DNA from 2 places in the Bradyrhizobium sp. Ken64 genome. Region 2 is predicted to be linked to the other one. Evidence: predicted binding sites of a transcription regulator. Region 2 holds the regulator's gene; the other holds the start of a gene.
What was found. The regulator LexA, encoded in region 2, represses DNA repair genes until DNA is damaged. The targets are predictions, from matches to a motif close to TGTTCNNNNTGTGTTCNG.
Positions count from the first base shown of each region.

Region 1: a site for LexA is predicted at 5,064-5,081, ahead of recA (recombinase RecA). Genes of this name have one in related genera too.

Region 1 is NZ_JBVVPA010000006.1:68,787-76,564, reverse strand. Features, by position in the region: gene gcvH (glycine cleavage system protein GcvH) at 9-377, shown strand; gene gcvP (aminomethyl-transferring glycine dehydrogenase) at 656-3,520, shown strand; gene recA (recombinase RecA) at 3,883-4,971, opposite strand; gene AC0L2F_RS12655 (hypothetical protein) at 5,221-5,388, shown strand; gene AC0L2F_RS12650 (DUF2798 domain-containing protein) at 6,097-6,354, opposite strand; gene AC0L2F_RS12645 (hypothetical protein) at 6,653-6,859, shown strand; gene AC0L2F_RS12640 (DUF6894 family protein) at 6,951-7,184, shown strand; gene AC0L2F_RS12635 (hypothetical protein) at 7,194-7,448, opposite strand; gene AC0L2F_RS12630 (hypothetical protein) at 7,554-7,778, opposite strand, start outside.
Region 2 is NZ_JBVVPA010000003.1:168,821-176,598, reverse strand. Features, by position in the region: gene AC0L2F_RS06695 (ComEC/Rec2 family competence protein) at 1-544, shown strand, start outside; gene AC0L2F_RS06690 (hypothetical protein) at 683-1,117, opposite strand; gene lexA (transcriptional repressor LexA) at 1,581-2,282, opposite strand; gene AC0L2F_RS06680 (molybdopterin molybdotransferase MoeA) at 2,459-3,670, opposite strand; gene AC0L2F_RS06675 (HAD family hydrolase) at 4,252-4,878, opposite strand; gene AC0L2F_RS06670 (alpha-hydroxy acid oxidase) at 4,893-6,026, opposite strand; gene AC0L2F_RS06665 (S41 family peptidase) at 6,332-7,669, shown strand; gene AC0L2F_RS06660 (hypothetical protein) at 7,746-7,778, opposite strand, start outside.

The DNA.
Region 1 (7,778 bases), on a different contig from region 2:
CCGAGAAAATGACCACGACGCTCTACACCTCCGACCACGAATGGCTCGCGATCGACGGCGACGTCGCCACCGTCGGGATCACCGACTACGCGCAATCGCAGCTCGGCGACGTCGTGTTCGTCGAATTGCCCAAGCTCGGCCGGACGCTGAAGAAGACCGAAGCCGCCGCCGTCGTCGAATCGGTCAAGGCCGCATCGGACGTCTACGCGCCTGTTAGCGGCGAGGTGCTCGAGACCAACCCCGAACTCGCGAGCGAGCCGGCGCTGGTGAACTCGGATGCGCAGGGCAAGGCGTGGTTCTTCAAGATCAAGATGGCCGACAAGAGCGAGCTCGGCGGCCTCATGGATGAAGCGGCGTATAAGGCTCACACGGCGTGAGGATATGAGACGATCCGTCTCCACACACTCACTGTCATGCCCCGCGAAGGCGCAGGGCTATCGCACGAGAGTGTACGGGATGTTTCCACAACGTCATGGCCGGGCTTGTCCCGGCCATCCACGGCCTTCGCGCGACACCAAGAACGTGGATGCCCGGGACAAGCCCGGGCATGACGAGTTTGTGGCACGGACGTGCCGAAGCAACGTGATCCGCTTATGCGATTGCCCCTGCGCCTGCGGGCGTGACGACGACAGATGACCTAAAGCGAGGACCCATGATGACCGCGCACCGCAAATCCAACGGCGACACCACCGGCTTCGTACGCCGCCACATCGGTCCCTCGGCACGCGACGTCACCGCGATGCTCGAGGCCGTCGACGCGAACAGCGTCGACGCGCTGATGGCGCAGACGCTGCCCGCTTCGATCCGGCAGGCCGCCCCACTCGATCTCGGCAAGCCGCTCAGCGAGACCGAGGCGATCGCGCATATGGCCGAGCTCGCCGCCCAGAACCAGGTCTTCACCTCCCTGATCGGCCAAGGCTATTCCGGCACGATCCTGCCCGCAGTGATCCAGCGCAACATTTTGGAGAACCCGGCCTGGTACACGGCCTACACGCCCTACCAGCCCGAGATCAGCCAGGGCCGCCTCGAGGCTCTGCTCAACTTCCAGACCATGATCGGCGACCTCACCGGGCTCGACGTCGCCAACGCCTCGCTGCTCGACGAGGCCACCGCTGCCGCCGAAGCGATGGCGCTCGCGGAGCGACACTCGAAAGTTGAAGCAAAAGCCTTCTTCGTCGACAAGGACGTGCATCCGCAGACGCTCGCCGTGATGCGCACCCGCGCGGAGCCCCTGGGCTGGACCCTGGTCGTCGGCGATCCCCTCACCGATCTCGACAAGACCGACGTGCTCGGCGCGCTGCTGCAATATCCGGGCAGTTCAGGCGCTGTGCGCGACCTCAGGCCCGCGATCGCCAGCCTGAAGGCCAAGGGCGCACTCGCGATCATCGCCGCCGATCTCCTCGCCCTGACACTGCTCGCCTCGCCCGGCGAGCTCGGCGCCGACATCGCCATCGGCTCGGCGCAACGTTTTGGCGTGCCGATGGGCTATGGCGGACCGCACGCGGCCTATATGGCGGTGCGCGATGCGCTGAAGCGTTCGCTGCCCGGCCGCATCGTCGGCCTCTCCGTGGACTCGCGCGGGATGCCTGCCTATCGCCTCGCGCTGCAGACCCGCGAGCAGCACATCCGCCGCGAGAAGGCGACCTCCAACATCTGCACCGCGCAGGTGCTGCTCGCCGTGATCGCCTCGATGTATGCGGTCTATCACGGCCCCGAAGGCTTGACGCAGATCGCGCGCAATGTGCATCGCCGCGCGGCCGTGCTCGCCGCGGGCCTGCGCAAGCTCGGCTTTGCGCTGCAGTCTGACAGTTTCTTCGACACGCTCAGCGTGGATGCAGGTAGCAAACGCGCCGAGACCGTCGCGCGCGCCGCTGCCGAAAAGATCAACCTTGGCGTCGGCGAAACCGCATTGCGGATCGCGCTCGACGAGACCACCACGCCAGCGACGGTGGAAGCAGTCTGGCGCGCCTTCGGCGGGCAGCTTGCATACGCCGAGATCGACGCCACCACGCGCGAGGCGCTGCCGGAGGCGCTCAAGCGCGCGACCTCTTTCCTCACCCACCCCGTCTTCCATGCGCATCGCTCGGAAACCGAGATGCTGCGCTACATGCGCAAGCTCAGCGACCGCGACCTCGCGCTCGACCGCGCCATGATTCCGCTCGGCTCGTGCACCATGAAGCTGAACGCGACCACCGAGATGATGCCGCTGACCTGGCCCGAATTCGGCTCGCTTCATCCTTTCGCCCCGCGCGAGCAGGCGCGCGGCTATCACGCGCTGTTCGCGCGCCTGGAGAAGTGGCTGTGCGACATCACCGGCTATGACGCGATCTCGCTGCAGCCGAATTCCGGTGCGCAAGGCGAATATGCCGGGCTTCTGGCGATCCGTGGCTATCACGCGGCGCGTGGGCAGAGCCATCGCAAGATATGCCTCATCCCCTCCTCCGCCCACGGCACCAACCCGGCCTCGGCCGCGATGGTCGGCATGGACGTGGTGGTGGTCGCTTGCCAGAAGAACGGCGACGTCGACGTCAACGATCTCCGCGCCAAGGCCGAGAAGCATTCGAACGACCTCGCCGCGGTCATGATCACCTATCCCTCGACCCATGGCGTGTTCGAGGAGCACATCCGCGAGATCTGCGACATCGTGCATGGCCATGGCGGCCAGGTCTATCTCGATGGCGCCAACCTCAACGCGCAGGTCGGGCTGTCGCGGCCCGGCGACTACGGCGCCGATGTCAGCCATCTCAACCTGCACAAGACCTTCTGCATCCCGCATGGCGGCGGCGGCCCGGGCATGGGACCGATCGGCGTCAAGGCGCATCTCGCGCCGTTCCTCCCGGGCCACCCCGTGACGGATGGGAAAGCGCCGGTCGGGCCCGTGTCGGCCGCACCGTTCGGCTCGGCCTCGATCCTGACCATCTCCTACATCTACATCCTGATGATGGGCGGCGAAGGCCTCAAGCGCGCCACCGAGATCGCGATCCTCAACGCCAACTACGTCGCAGCAAGGCTCGATGCGCACTTCCCGGTGCTCTACAAGAACGAAAAGGGCCGCGTCGCGCATGAGTGCATCGTCGATCCCCGCGGGCTGAAGACGACGTCCGGCGTCACCGTCGACGACATCGCAAAGCGCCTGATCGATTACGGCTTCCATGCGCCCACCATGAGCTTCCCGGTGCCGGGCACGCTGATGATCGAGCCGACCGAATCGGAATCCAAGGCGGAGCTCGATCGTTTCTGCGACGCCATGATCGCGATCCGGAAGGAAATCGCCGAGGTCGAGGCTGGCCGCTTCAAGATCGAGGCGTCCCCGCTGCGCAACGCCCCCCACACCGTGCACGACATCGCGGACGACGATTGGAAGCGCGCCTACACCCGCGCCGAGGGCTGCTTCCCCGCGGGCACCTCGCGCACCGACAAATACTGGTCCCCGGTCGGGCGCGTCGACAACGTCTATGGCGACCGCAACCTGGTGTGCTCGTGCCCGCCGGTAAGCGATTATGCGGAAGCGGCGGAGTAAGACGCTGCGTAGGATGGGTAGAGCGAAGCGAAACCCATCACTGCGTTCCGTTCCAAGGATGGAAAGTGCGATGGGTTTCGCTTCGCTCTACCCATCCTACAGCCTGCGGCACACGATTTTATTTATATAAGGCGCAACCAGCAATCGGCTTTCGCGATCCCATCGCCACAGCCGTTCGTTGGTCAGCTCCGTGCCACCCCACCAGCGATAGATCCGGTTGTGGCGCCACATGTCGTCTTCGCGGGCAACCGCTTCATCGCGCCCCCCGAGCACGACCAATCCCAAACGAAACAGGCGCCGAAGACGTCGGCAACTCAACGTCCTCAGCGCCCGCTCCTCGCGAAAAACTTTACTGTTGAAGCTTACTCGTCCCCCGGCTCCTCGCCGTCGGCGTCACGCTCGGGGCTGCCGGCGAGAATCTGCTCGGCGATCAGGCCTGAGTTCTGGCGGATCGAGGTCTCGATCTTGGCGGTGATGTCGGGGTTGGCTTTCAGGAACGCTTTCGAATTCTCGCGGCCCTGGCCAAGACGCTGGCTGTCATAGGAGAACCATGCGCCGGATTTCTCGACGATACCGGCCTTGACGCCGAGATCGAGAATCTCGCCCATCTTGGAGACACCCTCGCCGTACATGATGTCGAATTCGACCTGCTTGAACGGCGGCGCCAGCTTGTTCTTGACGACCTTGACGCGCGTGGTGTTGCCGACCACTTCGTCGCGCTCCTTGATCGCGCCGATACGGCGGATGTCGAGGCGGACCGAGGCATAGAATTTCAGCGCGTTGCCGCCGGTGGTGGTTTCCGGCGAGCCGTACATCACACCGATCTTCATGCGGATCTGGTTGATGAAGATCACCATGGTATTGGACTTGTTGATGGACGCCGTCAGCTTGCGCAGCGCCTGGCTCATCAGGCGGGCTTGCAGACCCGGCAGCGCATCGCCCATCTCACCCTCGAGCTCGGCCTTCGGCACCAGCGCCGCGACCGAATCGATCACCAGCACGTCGACCGCGCCGGAGCGCACCAGCGTGTCGCAGATTTCCAGCGCCTGCTCGCCGGTGTCCGGCTGCGAGATCAGGAGCTCGTCGATATTGACGCCCAGCTTGCGTGCATAGACCGGGTCGAGCGCGTGCTCGGCGTCGATGAAGGCGCAGATGCCGCCCTTCTTCTGCCCTTCCGCCACCGTGTGCAGCGCCAGCGTGGTCTTGCCCGAGGATTCCGGCCCGTAGATCTCCACGACGCGCCCCTTCGGCAGGCCGCCGATCCCGAGCGCGATATCGAGCCCGAGCGACCCCGAGGACACCGCCTCGACATCCATCGAGCGGTCGTTCTTGCCGAGCTTCATCACCGAGCCCTTGCCGAACTGCCGCTCGATCTGGGAGAGTGCGGCGGCCAGAGCTTTACTCTTGTCCATGGAGGATCCTTCGACGATACGCAGGGCAGTGGTGGACATCGGGTCGTGCTCCTTATGACGAGGATTCGCGTGAGGGACAAACGATTGGCGAGGCGGCGCGGCGATAAAACCAATGTACCCCATTTGTTCTAGGTTCGCAATATGTTCTTTTGCGATTTTGGTCTTGCCTGACACGCATCAAAGACGGATGAGCCGCGCGCCGTCAGAATTCCGTAATCCTGCGGCACCGAACCTTTCGCGGTCTGCGGTCTTCTCTTGGACGGGACCGCAACTCTGGGGACCTCAGTCATGACGGACAACATGCATCACGATACGATCCGGCGCATTCCGCTGCTGGAGGCGGCGCGGGAGGAGATGAGCAAGTTCGAGCGCAAGGAAAACGAGTTCCGCAAGAAAGACCGTGAAGAGCGTGCCGCCGAACTCCATTTGCCGCTGGACGCGATCAAGGTTCATTAGCCGCCGAGACGAGGGCGGCGGAGCCGAGGCCAGCCGGCCGACGCGTCAGGCGTGGCGATGGTCGCCAGCGGCAACGCGCCGGCGACGGTGCCGGAGCGGCCGTCCGTTGATCTCATGGAATCGGCACGGGGATCGAGATTCGGATGGCCATGGAGGTGAGTCCGAGGCCATGAGGTATCTAAATACTACCAGTAGGCCATTGATTTCATGGTGGAATTTGTAGGCGGGCTACTGTGCATGGGGTTGTTTTCGTGTTTTTGAAAGGCGCGCATGGGCCTTCCACCCCGAGCCGTCTCCCGCAGCCAACACCGCCTACAGCAGAACCAGCAACCCGATCCCAATCACCAGCACGACGAAGCCAGCCGCCGTCGCGGCGGCGAATGACCGCTCTACGTTGTCCATGATGCCACCCCGTTGCCGGCACGCCACGTTTCCCCCATGGCAGCACCGTCGCTGCGAAATCTCGCCTGCGGTTGTGTCCTGAGTTGTGCGAACGGATGTCGAAATTGGGACCGGTGCAGGGCCAGTGTGCGGCCCCCGAGCTCTGGCTTTCGCTGCCGCCGTCGGGCCTTGTCAGGCTGTCGTAAGCTGCGCCGGCTAGGGTCGTCCGGCTATGGTGTTGCAGCCCAGCACCTCAGCCTCCAATAATTTTCTCCCCGCTTGGCTCTCCCAAGCGGGGTTTTTTCATGCTTATTTTCTTGCGGATTTTCATGCCGGCCGGCCGGTTTGCGAACCGCCCTCCTCCCGCGTCAGGCGCAGCGAGAAGGCGCGGATCGCCGGCGCCGCGAGCAGCACGATCGGCAGCATCGCCGCCCATGCGATCAGCCACGACGCCAGCCAGTGCGCGAGGAAGTCCAGCGCGTTCCCCACGGGAAGGCTGGCGATGCCCGCGGCGACCAGCGAGGTCAATCCCGACTGGATGATTCCGAACACGAAATGAGAATAGCGGCGGGGAATGCCCAGCATGACGCGCCCATGTTGCTGACCGTCATCGGGCCAAGCAAGCCACATGCCGCCGCGTTCCGGAAGGCGCCCTTACCCATCCCAGGAACTCTGTTCTTGGTCGGAGAACCACGGGCATGAGGTCTCGCGCCGCCGCGCGCGGCCGGCGTCTTTCGACATCCGATTTCGAATGTTTCGGAAGTGCGTGCGCTTGCGAGATAGCCGTGGGCTATCCGGGACTTACCGACAGATTTGGCTTTCGCTGGAATATTATGCCCCCCAGCATGTTCTCAGTGATGGAAGTGAATCGTGGGAGGTGGCCATGAATCACAGGGGCATCGAGTTCACCGTCGCCAAGACGGCAATTCCCGGGATCTGGCGGTGGCAGTTCCGAATCGGCGAGCAGATCAAGACCGGCAGGACCGAGACCAAGATCGATCTGTTGGCGATCCGGCGGGTGCAGCTGCGCATCGATCGGGAGCTGAAGGCGATCGGTCGCAAGCCGCGTCCATGGGAGGTTATTCCGTAGCCGCCCGGAATTGATCTGCCGATGGTTTGGGATTGGACTGCCGCGATTATGGCCGTGGGGACTGAGCCATCAGGCGCGATCGGTACGAACCATGCCGCTCTACTTTTTTCGAATCCGGAACGGCAGCTATTCCGGCTGTGCCGACCAGGCGTCGGAATTTGCAAATCGCGATTTGGCCTGGAGGGAGATGACCAGCCTCTGCGCCGACATGGCCGCCGGCATCGCCCGCAAGCTCCAGGAAAATTCCGAATGGCACATGGAGCTGCTGGACGAGGCCAAGGAGCCCGTGTTCCGGATCCGCATCACGTCCGAAACCTTCGAATAGGGGCCATGCCTAATCCGCGCTGGGCAGCCGCCGCATCGTGAATTCGATGTCGCCGCCGGGCAGCTCGCGCCAGGTCTCGACCGCGCTCATATAGCCGGCCTTGGGGTAGCGGGCGAAGAAAGCCTGCGCCCTCTCCCGCGCCGCCGCGCGCGGCAGCGTGAAGGTCTCGCGCAGATAGCCGTCGCCGGCCGTCGGGCCGGGCTTGCCGCCCATCTTGCGCCGGCGCGCCATCCGCTCGGCGAGATCCCGCGGACGATCGGCCATGCCCTGTCCTCCTCGACGCAATACGCTCCCGCGCAATGTAGGAAGCAGGCCGATCAAAGAGGAGTCCCGGCCGAAGGCGCCAGCCGCCTCCGATCGGCCGGAAGGTCAATTGGCAGTCGTGCCGGATTTCTTCTTCGGCGCCCCGGTTGCGGCCGACGCCTTTGGCGGCGCCGGTTGTTTCGGCGGGTCGGAGCGCATGCCGCCCCAGGGATCGCTGGACGCCTTGGAATCCGGAATCTTTTTCAGCGTTTCCTTGTAGGCCTTGTCACGCTCGGCTTCCGCGGCCTTCTCCTCCGGGGTCTTGCTAGGCCCGTCTTGTAACAAATTGAT
Region 2 (7,778 bases):
GGCGCGGCAGCCCGACATCCTGATTGCCGGGGATGGCGCGAGCGTCGCGGTGCGGGGCAGGGACGGATATCTGCACCTGATCAGGACCAACAAGGACAGCTTTCTGCTGAGGGAATGGCTCGCTGCCGACGCCGATCCGCGCGATGCCGGCAGAGCCTCGCTGGCCGATGGCGTGTCCTGTGACGAATCCGGCTGCGTGACGCCACTGGCCGACGGGAGGCTGGTCGCGCTGGCACTGCGCGTCGACGCTCTCGCGGACGATTGCAGTCGGGCCGCGCTGGTGGTGACGACACGTCCCGCGCCGTCCGATTGCGCGGCGATGGTGGTCGATCGGCAGCGGCTCGCCAGCCAGAGCGCCCTGGCGCTGACGCAGCGTGGTGACGGGTTTGTAGTTCAGGCGGTGAGGGCGAGAGGCACGAGCCGCCCCTGGTTGCCGGCCGGCGCCGGTGAGGGTGATTTCGACGGCAGCCTTGCGCCGAAGGCGACCGCGTCCCGCATCAAGGACGCAACGCCCGCGGAGACGGACTTGCAGGCCGACGATTGATCTGATGGTGCGGAGCAATGCAGTGGGTTGGCGCATCCGCTCGGATTCGCCGGGCGCAAACCACACCTTCTCGCCGGCCACGGCCGGCGATGGCGATTCAATCCTGACCTCCGACCTCGTAGCCGGAGGGCGGCTGTGTCAGCCGATCGGCAGGTGCGTGACGGTCGGCTGCCTGTCGGCGATGATTTGCGCCTTGTTCTCGCGCTCGGTGACCGACTGAGTCACCGGCAGTTGCAGCACGGTCGCTCGCTGGCCTTCGACGAGCTGCGTCACCAGCACGTATTTGCCGTCGGGGAATTCGATCGCGTCATGATGGCGGTCGGGAACGTGCGGATCGATCTTGCCGAACTTGCCCACGCGGGAATTGATGGTGCGCGTCCAGATCCAGCGATTGTCGTAGCGGACGTCGTCGGCGAAGGCGAGCTCCGTTCCCGGCAGCAGGCAGACGGCAACAGACGGATCGGCTGCGGAGGCGAAGCCGCGCGTCGAGGTGCCGCGGAAGCTTGTCGTGACGATCGTCTCGCCGACTTCGGCGGGGCGCGACGCGACGGCATGCAGGCTGTAGTCACACATCGGGTGCTCCTCATGCTGGGATAGCAACCCGCGTCTCTCAATCGAGGCGCAGGCCTCTATCAGAGTTGAAGCACGAACGCTCTGCTTGGTTGTGGGCAAATCTGCGGCTGGTTTCTGCAGGCCGCGATCACATTATCTTTCCCGAATTCAATAGGAACAAAGCCCCTTGCGATGCATTCGGGAGGCGCATGCGCGAATATTGCCGGCTTGGCTGCAACGGTCGAACTTGACCGCTGGTCGTTGTTTCCTCGAACGCGCGAGCCGCGAAGCGGTGCTGTTTGAAGCGGTACCGCTTCGTCGGCGTCGCGAGGAGCCAGCGGCGGAGGAGGGGCCGGATAGTCTGTGCAGAACCAGAACGACTATCCAGCCGGAGCGGACGATCATCCGATCCAATCTCTGACCGGCGCTGCAGATCGGAAGCGCGCGAGGCGCCAAGCACTTCCGGTATGAAGTACTTCCGTTATCAGTACTTCCGGTAAAGCCCGATCAGCTTGCCCTGAATCTTCACCCGGTTGGGCGGCAGGATGCGGACCTCATAGGCTGCGTTGGCGGGCTCGAGCGCGATCGAGGCGCCGCGACGGCGGAAGCGCTTCAGCGTCGCTTCCTCGTCGTCGATCAGCGCCACCACGATGTCGCCGGTATCAGCGCTCTCGTTGCGCTGGATCAGCGCCATGTCGCCGTCGAGGATGCCGGCCTCGACCATGGAATCACCGCGTACTTCGAGCGCGTAATGCTCGCCCGAGCCGAGCATGTCAGGCGGTACGCTGATGGTATGGCTGCGGGTCTGCAATGCCTCGATCGGCGTGCCGGCCGCGATGCGGCCCATCACCGGCACCGCCACGGGACGTTCGCCCTCGTCCGCGGGCAGGCTGGAGCCCGCACGCACCTTGCCGAGATTGCCCTCGATGACGCTCGGCGTGAAGCCGCGGCGGCTGCCGGCCGCCGCCTGGAGCTCCGGCAGCTTGATGACTTCAATCGCGCGGGCGCGGTTGGGCAGGCGTCGGATGAAGCCACGCTCCTCGAGCGCCGTGATCAGGCGATGGATGCCCGACTTCGAGCGCAGGTCGAGCGCATCCTTCATCTCGTCGAAGGAGGGCGGTACGCCGCTTTCCTTCAGACGTTCACTGATGAATCGCAGAAGCTCGTATTGTTTGCGCGTTAACATCTCGACCAAAGTCCCCCGGTTGATGTCGTCCGATTCCGAGACGCAGAATTCGGCCATAAGCCGCCACATGCTCGAAACAAATCATGAACGGACACTATATGTTCGATACATGTTCCGCAACTGCTTAATTTACCGTGAACAAGGCAAACGTCGCGGAACGCGCGTTGCCGAGGCGGTCAGACGGGGAGCCGCAACACTTCGCAAGCCGTGCCGGTCTCGGCCTTCGGCGCGAATGGTGCGCGCACGAGAAGTACCTGTGCTGCAGCGAGATTCGCAAGCAGCGAAGAGTCCTGATGATTGACGGGAAGAACGACGCGTGTGCCATCGTCACGCTCCTCCAGATGCGCCCGCAGATAGTCCTCGCGCTGGTCGTTGGCGCCGACGTCGCGGCCGAGCACGGCGTGTTCACGGCGATGGTGAATCACCGAACGGCCCGACAGGGCGCGAATCAGCGGCACCATGAACAGGAAAGCGCACACGTAGGACGACACGGGATTGCCCGGCAGGCCGATCACACCCATTGCGCCGAGTCGCCCGTGCATCATCGGCTTGCCTGGCCGCATCGCGATCTTCCAGAACGCCATCGCGATGCCTTCGTCCCGCAGTGCCTGCTGGACTAGATCGTGGTCGCCGACCGATGCGCCGCCGGTCGTGATCAGGATGTCGGCGCCGCTCTCGCGGGCGCGGCGGATGCCGGCGGTGGTCGCCTCCAGCGTGTCGGCGGCAATCCCGAGGTCGATGGTCTCGGCGCCCTCGCTGCGGGCGAGCGCGTGCAGGGCGTAGCCGTTGGAATAGACGATCTGGCCGTGGCCGGGCGTGGTGCCCGGCATCACCAGCTCGTCGCCGGTGGCGAGAATGGCGACCTTCGGACGCCTGAAAACGGCAAGGTGCGGATGGTTCATCCCAGCGGCGAGCGCGAGGTCGCGCTCGGTGAGACGGCTTCCCTTGCGCAGGAGCACGTCGCCTTCGCGGAAATCAACGCCGGCGCGGCGGATGTGCCGTCCGGCGATCGCGGCTTCCTTGATCGTGATACGCTTGCCGGCGGCGACCGTGTCCTCCTGGATCACGACGGCGTCCGCGCCAGCGGGAACGACGCCGCCGGTGAAGATCCGCACGGCCTCGCCGGCGCCGACCGTCCCCGCGAACGGCCGGCCCGCCGCGACTTCGCCGATGACGGTGAGCTCCGAATCGATCGTCGCGGCATCGGCCGCGCGCACCGCGTAGCCGTCCATCGCGGACATCGCCTGCGGCGGCTGCGTGCGTCGCGCGGCGACGTCACGCGCGAGCACGCGATGGTAGGCCTCGTCGAGAGAAATCATGTCTTCCGGCAGCGGCTCTGCACCCGCCAGCACCGCGGCAAGCGCGTCAGAAACCGGCATCAAGGCCACGGCGAAAACTCCTGCTCGGCACGTTCGGGCGAATGTTCCGCAAGTCTTCTAGCCGAGCGCGGGCGCGGAGGCAAAAACGGCTCAGCGGGCGCAGTCGTCCCGTCGCTTCACATTGTTCCGGAAGGCGGCATTAAGCGCGTCGGGGCACGAGGTGACGGATCGGCAGGAGAGTGGTCATGGAAGCGACGAAAATCATGACAAGAGGAGAACGACGAGCGCCACTGATCAGCTCCCTGCCCGCCCGGGAGTTACGTCGGGCGCCTTCGGCCCCTGGTCTTTGTCTGGCAGCGGATCGGCCTGGGATTTCAGGTCGGCGGCCTTGCTCACAAGCTTGGCGGAAAGGTCCGAGTCTGAAGTTGTCCTGGCGAATTCAAGGAGAAGAGAGGCCTGCCTAGTGAGGTAGTTTTTGCCCAACACGGTGATGCACCCGTTCGTAGAAGTCCCAACGGGCTGTAGACTCCTGAAGACGGTATTCTGTTCCGGGAACTCTGTATAAAAATGCACAAAGTGATTGGTTCCAAAATCTTTCGAATTAGTTCCGTCGGGCGCACTTCCATGGGCTTCGCGCCGACGGATCGTCGTCAGATGCCCAATGCCCTCAATGCGTTCCCGACGTCACGCGGCGAGGTCACATGCACCGCCGTCAAGCCGCGCGCCCGCGCTCCCTCGATGTTTTCAGCAAGATCATCGAAGAACACGATGCGCCCGGCGGGCACGCCGATCGCCGCAACGACGTGGTCGAAGGCTTCCGCATCCGGTTTGCGCAGGCCGATGCTGGACGACAAATACAGCTCTCGGAAATGGCCGAGGAGGTCGGCATACTCCCTCGAGAAATGGTCCACGTGCGGCCGGTTGGTGTTGGAGAAAGCGTAAAGCGGCATCTGCTTCGCTGCCTGCGGCAGCAGCTCGGAGATCTCAGGCATTTCGCCGGCGAAGATCGCGTTCCAGCCTTCCAGGAACTGCGCGTCCGAAATGCCGATTCCGAGCGAGGCTCGCAATGAGGCGAAATAATCCTCATCGCTGATCTTCCCCATCTCGTGCAACCGATAGGCTTCGCTGTCCCGCACATAACGCGCGACGATGGCGTCGGGCTTGCAGCCGGCATGTCCCGCCCAGCAGGCGATCGCCTTGGAAAAATCGATATCGAGGACCACGCGGCCGAGATCGAATAGAAGCGCATCCGCGCTGCCGGGAGAGAGCGATGTCACCTGCGTCCTTTCACTCAGTATCGATATGGCTCGTGGTCGAACAGCGGAAACGCGCTGAACACACTCGGCGCATTGGTTGCGGTCGCCTGGTGCAGGCAGGATTTGTTGACCTCGGCGAACGAGGTCGCACCCAGGAGGCCGAGGCAGCGCAGCACTTCATCTTCGAGCAGCTCCAGCATGCGCGCCACGCCGGCTTCGCCGGCCGCCGCCAGCGCCCAGCATTGCAGCCGGCCGATGCCGACGACGTCGGCGCCCGCCGCGATCGCCTTGACGATGTCGGTGCCGCGACAGATGCCGCCATCGACCATGATCTTGGCGCGGCCGTTCACGGCGTCAACGATCTCCGGCAGTACGTGCATGGCGCCGCGACCGTGATCGAGTTGACGGCCGCCATGGTTGGAGACGTAGATCCATTCGACGCCGTGATCGATCGCGATCAGCGCGTCCTCTGGCGTCGCGATGCCCTTGAGGATCAGCGGGATCTTGAACTTGTCCTTGATCATCTTCACCGTCCGCCACTCCAGACCCTTCTGGTAATCGCCGCCGGTGGCGCGCAGCCGGCTCTCGCGAACGTAGCGCTTGGCGATGTCACGTTCACGACGGCTGTAATGGGCGGTGTCGACGGTCAGGCAGAAGGCGGCGTAGGCGTTCTTCTCGGCCCGGCTGACGACGTCGGCGACGAAGGCGTCGTCGCCCCGCACATAGAGCTGGTAGAGGCGCAGCGCGTCGGGCGCAGCTTCGGCCGTCTTCTCGAGGCCGGGCTCGGACACGGAACTGAGCATGTGCGCCGCACCGAAAGTGCCGCAGGCGCGTGCCACGCTCGCTGCACCATCCGGATCGAAGATCTCGAGCGCGCCGACGGGGGCGAGCACCACCGGCAGGCGCATCTTGCGGCCGAACTGCTCGACCGAACCTGTAACCGTGCGGACATCGCGCAGCACGCGCGGGCGGAAGGCGATCTCGTCCAGCGCCATGCGGTTGCGACGCATCGTGGTCTCGGTCTCGGCCGCGCCGACGATATAGTCCCAGGCATTCTGGTTGAGGTTGGCGCGGGCTTTCCGGATGAATTCATGCAGATTCTGGAACGGCTCGGTGCTTGCGCCGAGCTCGACGTTCCTGTCTGGTTGGATGCGGGGTGCTTCGTTCATTGTTATCCTCCCGAGAATTTGAAGCCTTCCCTCATCGCCTAACCCGTCCGGGGCGCCAAAACCATCCTAAAATGGCATGGCTGCGAGGCGTGGGCCGGCCGGCCGACCCCCGCTGCGCACGAACCGGGTCCTGCAACGTTGCCGAAAGTTTAGGTCCGGACGAAGCGATTTTTACGGTGTACCCGCCGGCGTGGCATCCCGGCCTTGAAGAAACCAGAATGGTATTGTGAGAAGCAGGCTGGATCGCCATTTGCATGGCGGCTCCCAGCCCCACCGAACCGCGAAGCAAGAAGGCCAGCCTATCCATGCGGAAAACCCTGCTGTTTCCACTGGGCGCGCTCACCGGAGCGTGTCTGACCCTTTTGGCAGCCAGTCCGCACGGCGGCGTATGGGCGGCACGGGCGGCAGCGAGCGCGGATGACGCCTATTCCAAGCTCAATTTGTTCGGCGAAGTGTTCGAGCGGGTGAAGGCGAGCTATGTCGAGAAGCCCGACAATGCCAAGCTGATCGAAGGCGCGATCACCGGCATGGTGACCTCGCTCGATCCGCACTCGCGCTACATGAACGACAAGGCCTGGACCGAGATGCAGGAGACCACCTCCGGCGAGTTCGGCGGGCTCGGCATCGAGGTCACGATGGAGGAGGGGCTGGTCAAGGTCGTCTCGCCGATCGACGACACGCCGGCGTCCAAGGCCGGCATCATGTCGGGCGACCTCATCAGCAAGATCGACGGCGATGCCGTGCAGGGCATGACGCTCGAGCAGGCCGTCAACAAGATGAAGGGGCCGGTCGACACCCAGACCAAGCTCACGATCATGCGCAAGGGCGCCGACGCCCCGCTCGACGTCGCGATCAAGCGCGAGATCATCCATGTGCGCCCCGTGCGCTTCCATGTCGAGAACGGGGATATCGGCTATATCCGCGTCACCTCGTTCAACGAGCAGACCACCGATGGCCTGAAGAAGGCGATCGCATCGATCTCCAAGGACGTTCCGCCGGAGAAGCTGGTGGGCTACGTGATGGACCTGCGCAACAATCCGGGCGGATTGCTCGACCAGGCCGTGTCGGTGTCGAGCGCGTTCCTGCAGCGTGGCGAGGTCGTCTCGACCCGCGGCCGCAATCCTGAAGAGACCCAGCGCTTCACCGCGCATGGTGGCGACCTCACCAAGGGCAAGCCGCTGGTGGTTCTCGTCAACGGCGGCTCCGCCTCAGCCTCGGAGATCGTGGCCGGCGCGCTGCATGACCACAAGCGCGCCACGCTGATCGGCACGCGCTCGTTCGGCAAGGGCTCGGTGCAGACCATCATTCCGCTCGGCACCGGCAACGGCGCGCTCGCGCTGACCACGGCGCGCTACTACACGCCCTCGGGCCGCTCGATCCAGGCCCAGGGCATCGCGCCCGACATCGAGATCCTCCAGGACGTGCCGACCGAGCTGAAGGGCCGGATGGACACCATGGCGGAGTCCCAGATGCGCGGTCATCTCCAGGCGGCCGATGGCACCGAGCAGACCGGATCGCAATCCTATGTCCCGCCGGAAGCGAAAGACGACAAGGCCCTGCATACGGCCTACGACTTCCTGCACGGCCAAACCGCGAACGCGGTCGCCGCCAAGCCGGCGCCGAAGGCTGCGGTGCCGAACTAGGCGCTCGCGACGGTAAGGTGTTGATCGCCCGGGAGCGGATAGCCGTTCCCGGGCGAACTTGTTTCGGGGCGCTGTGTCAGTGCGGGTTCATGGCCGCGAAGGTGGCCTC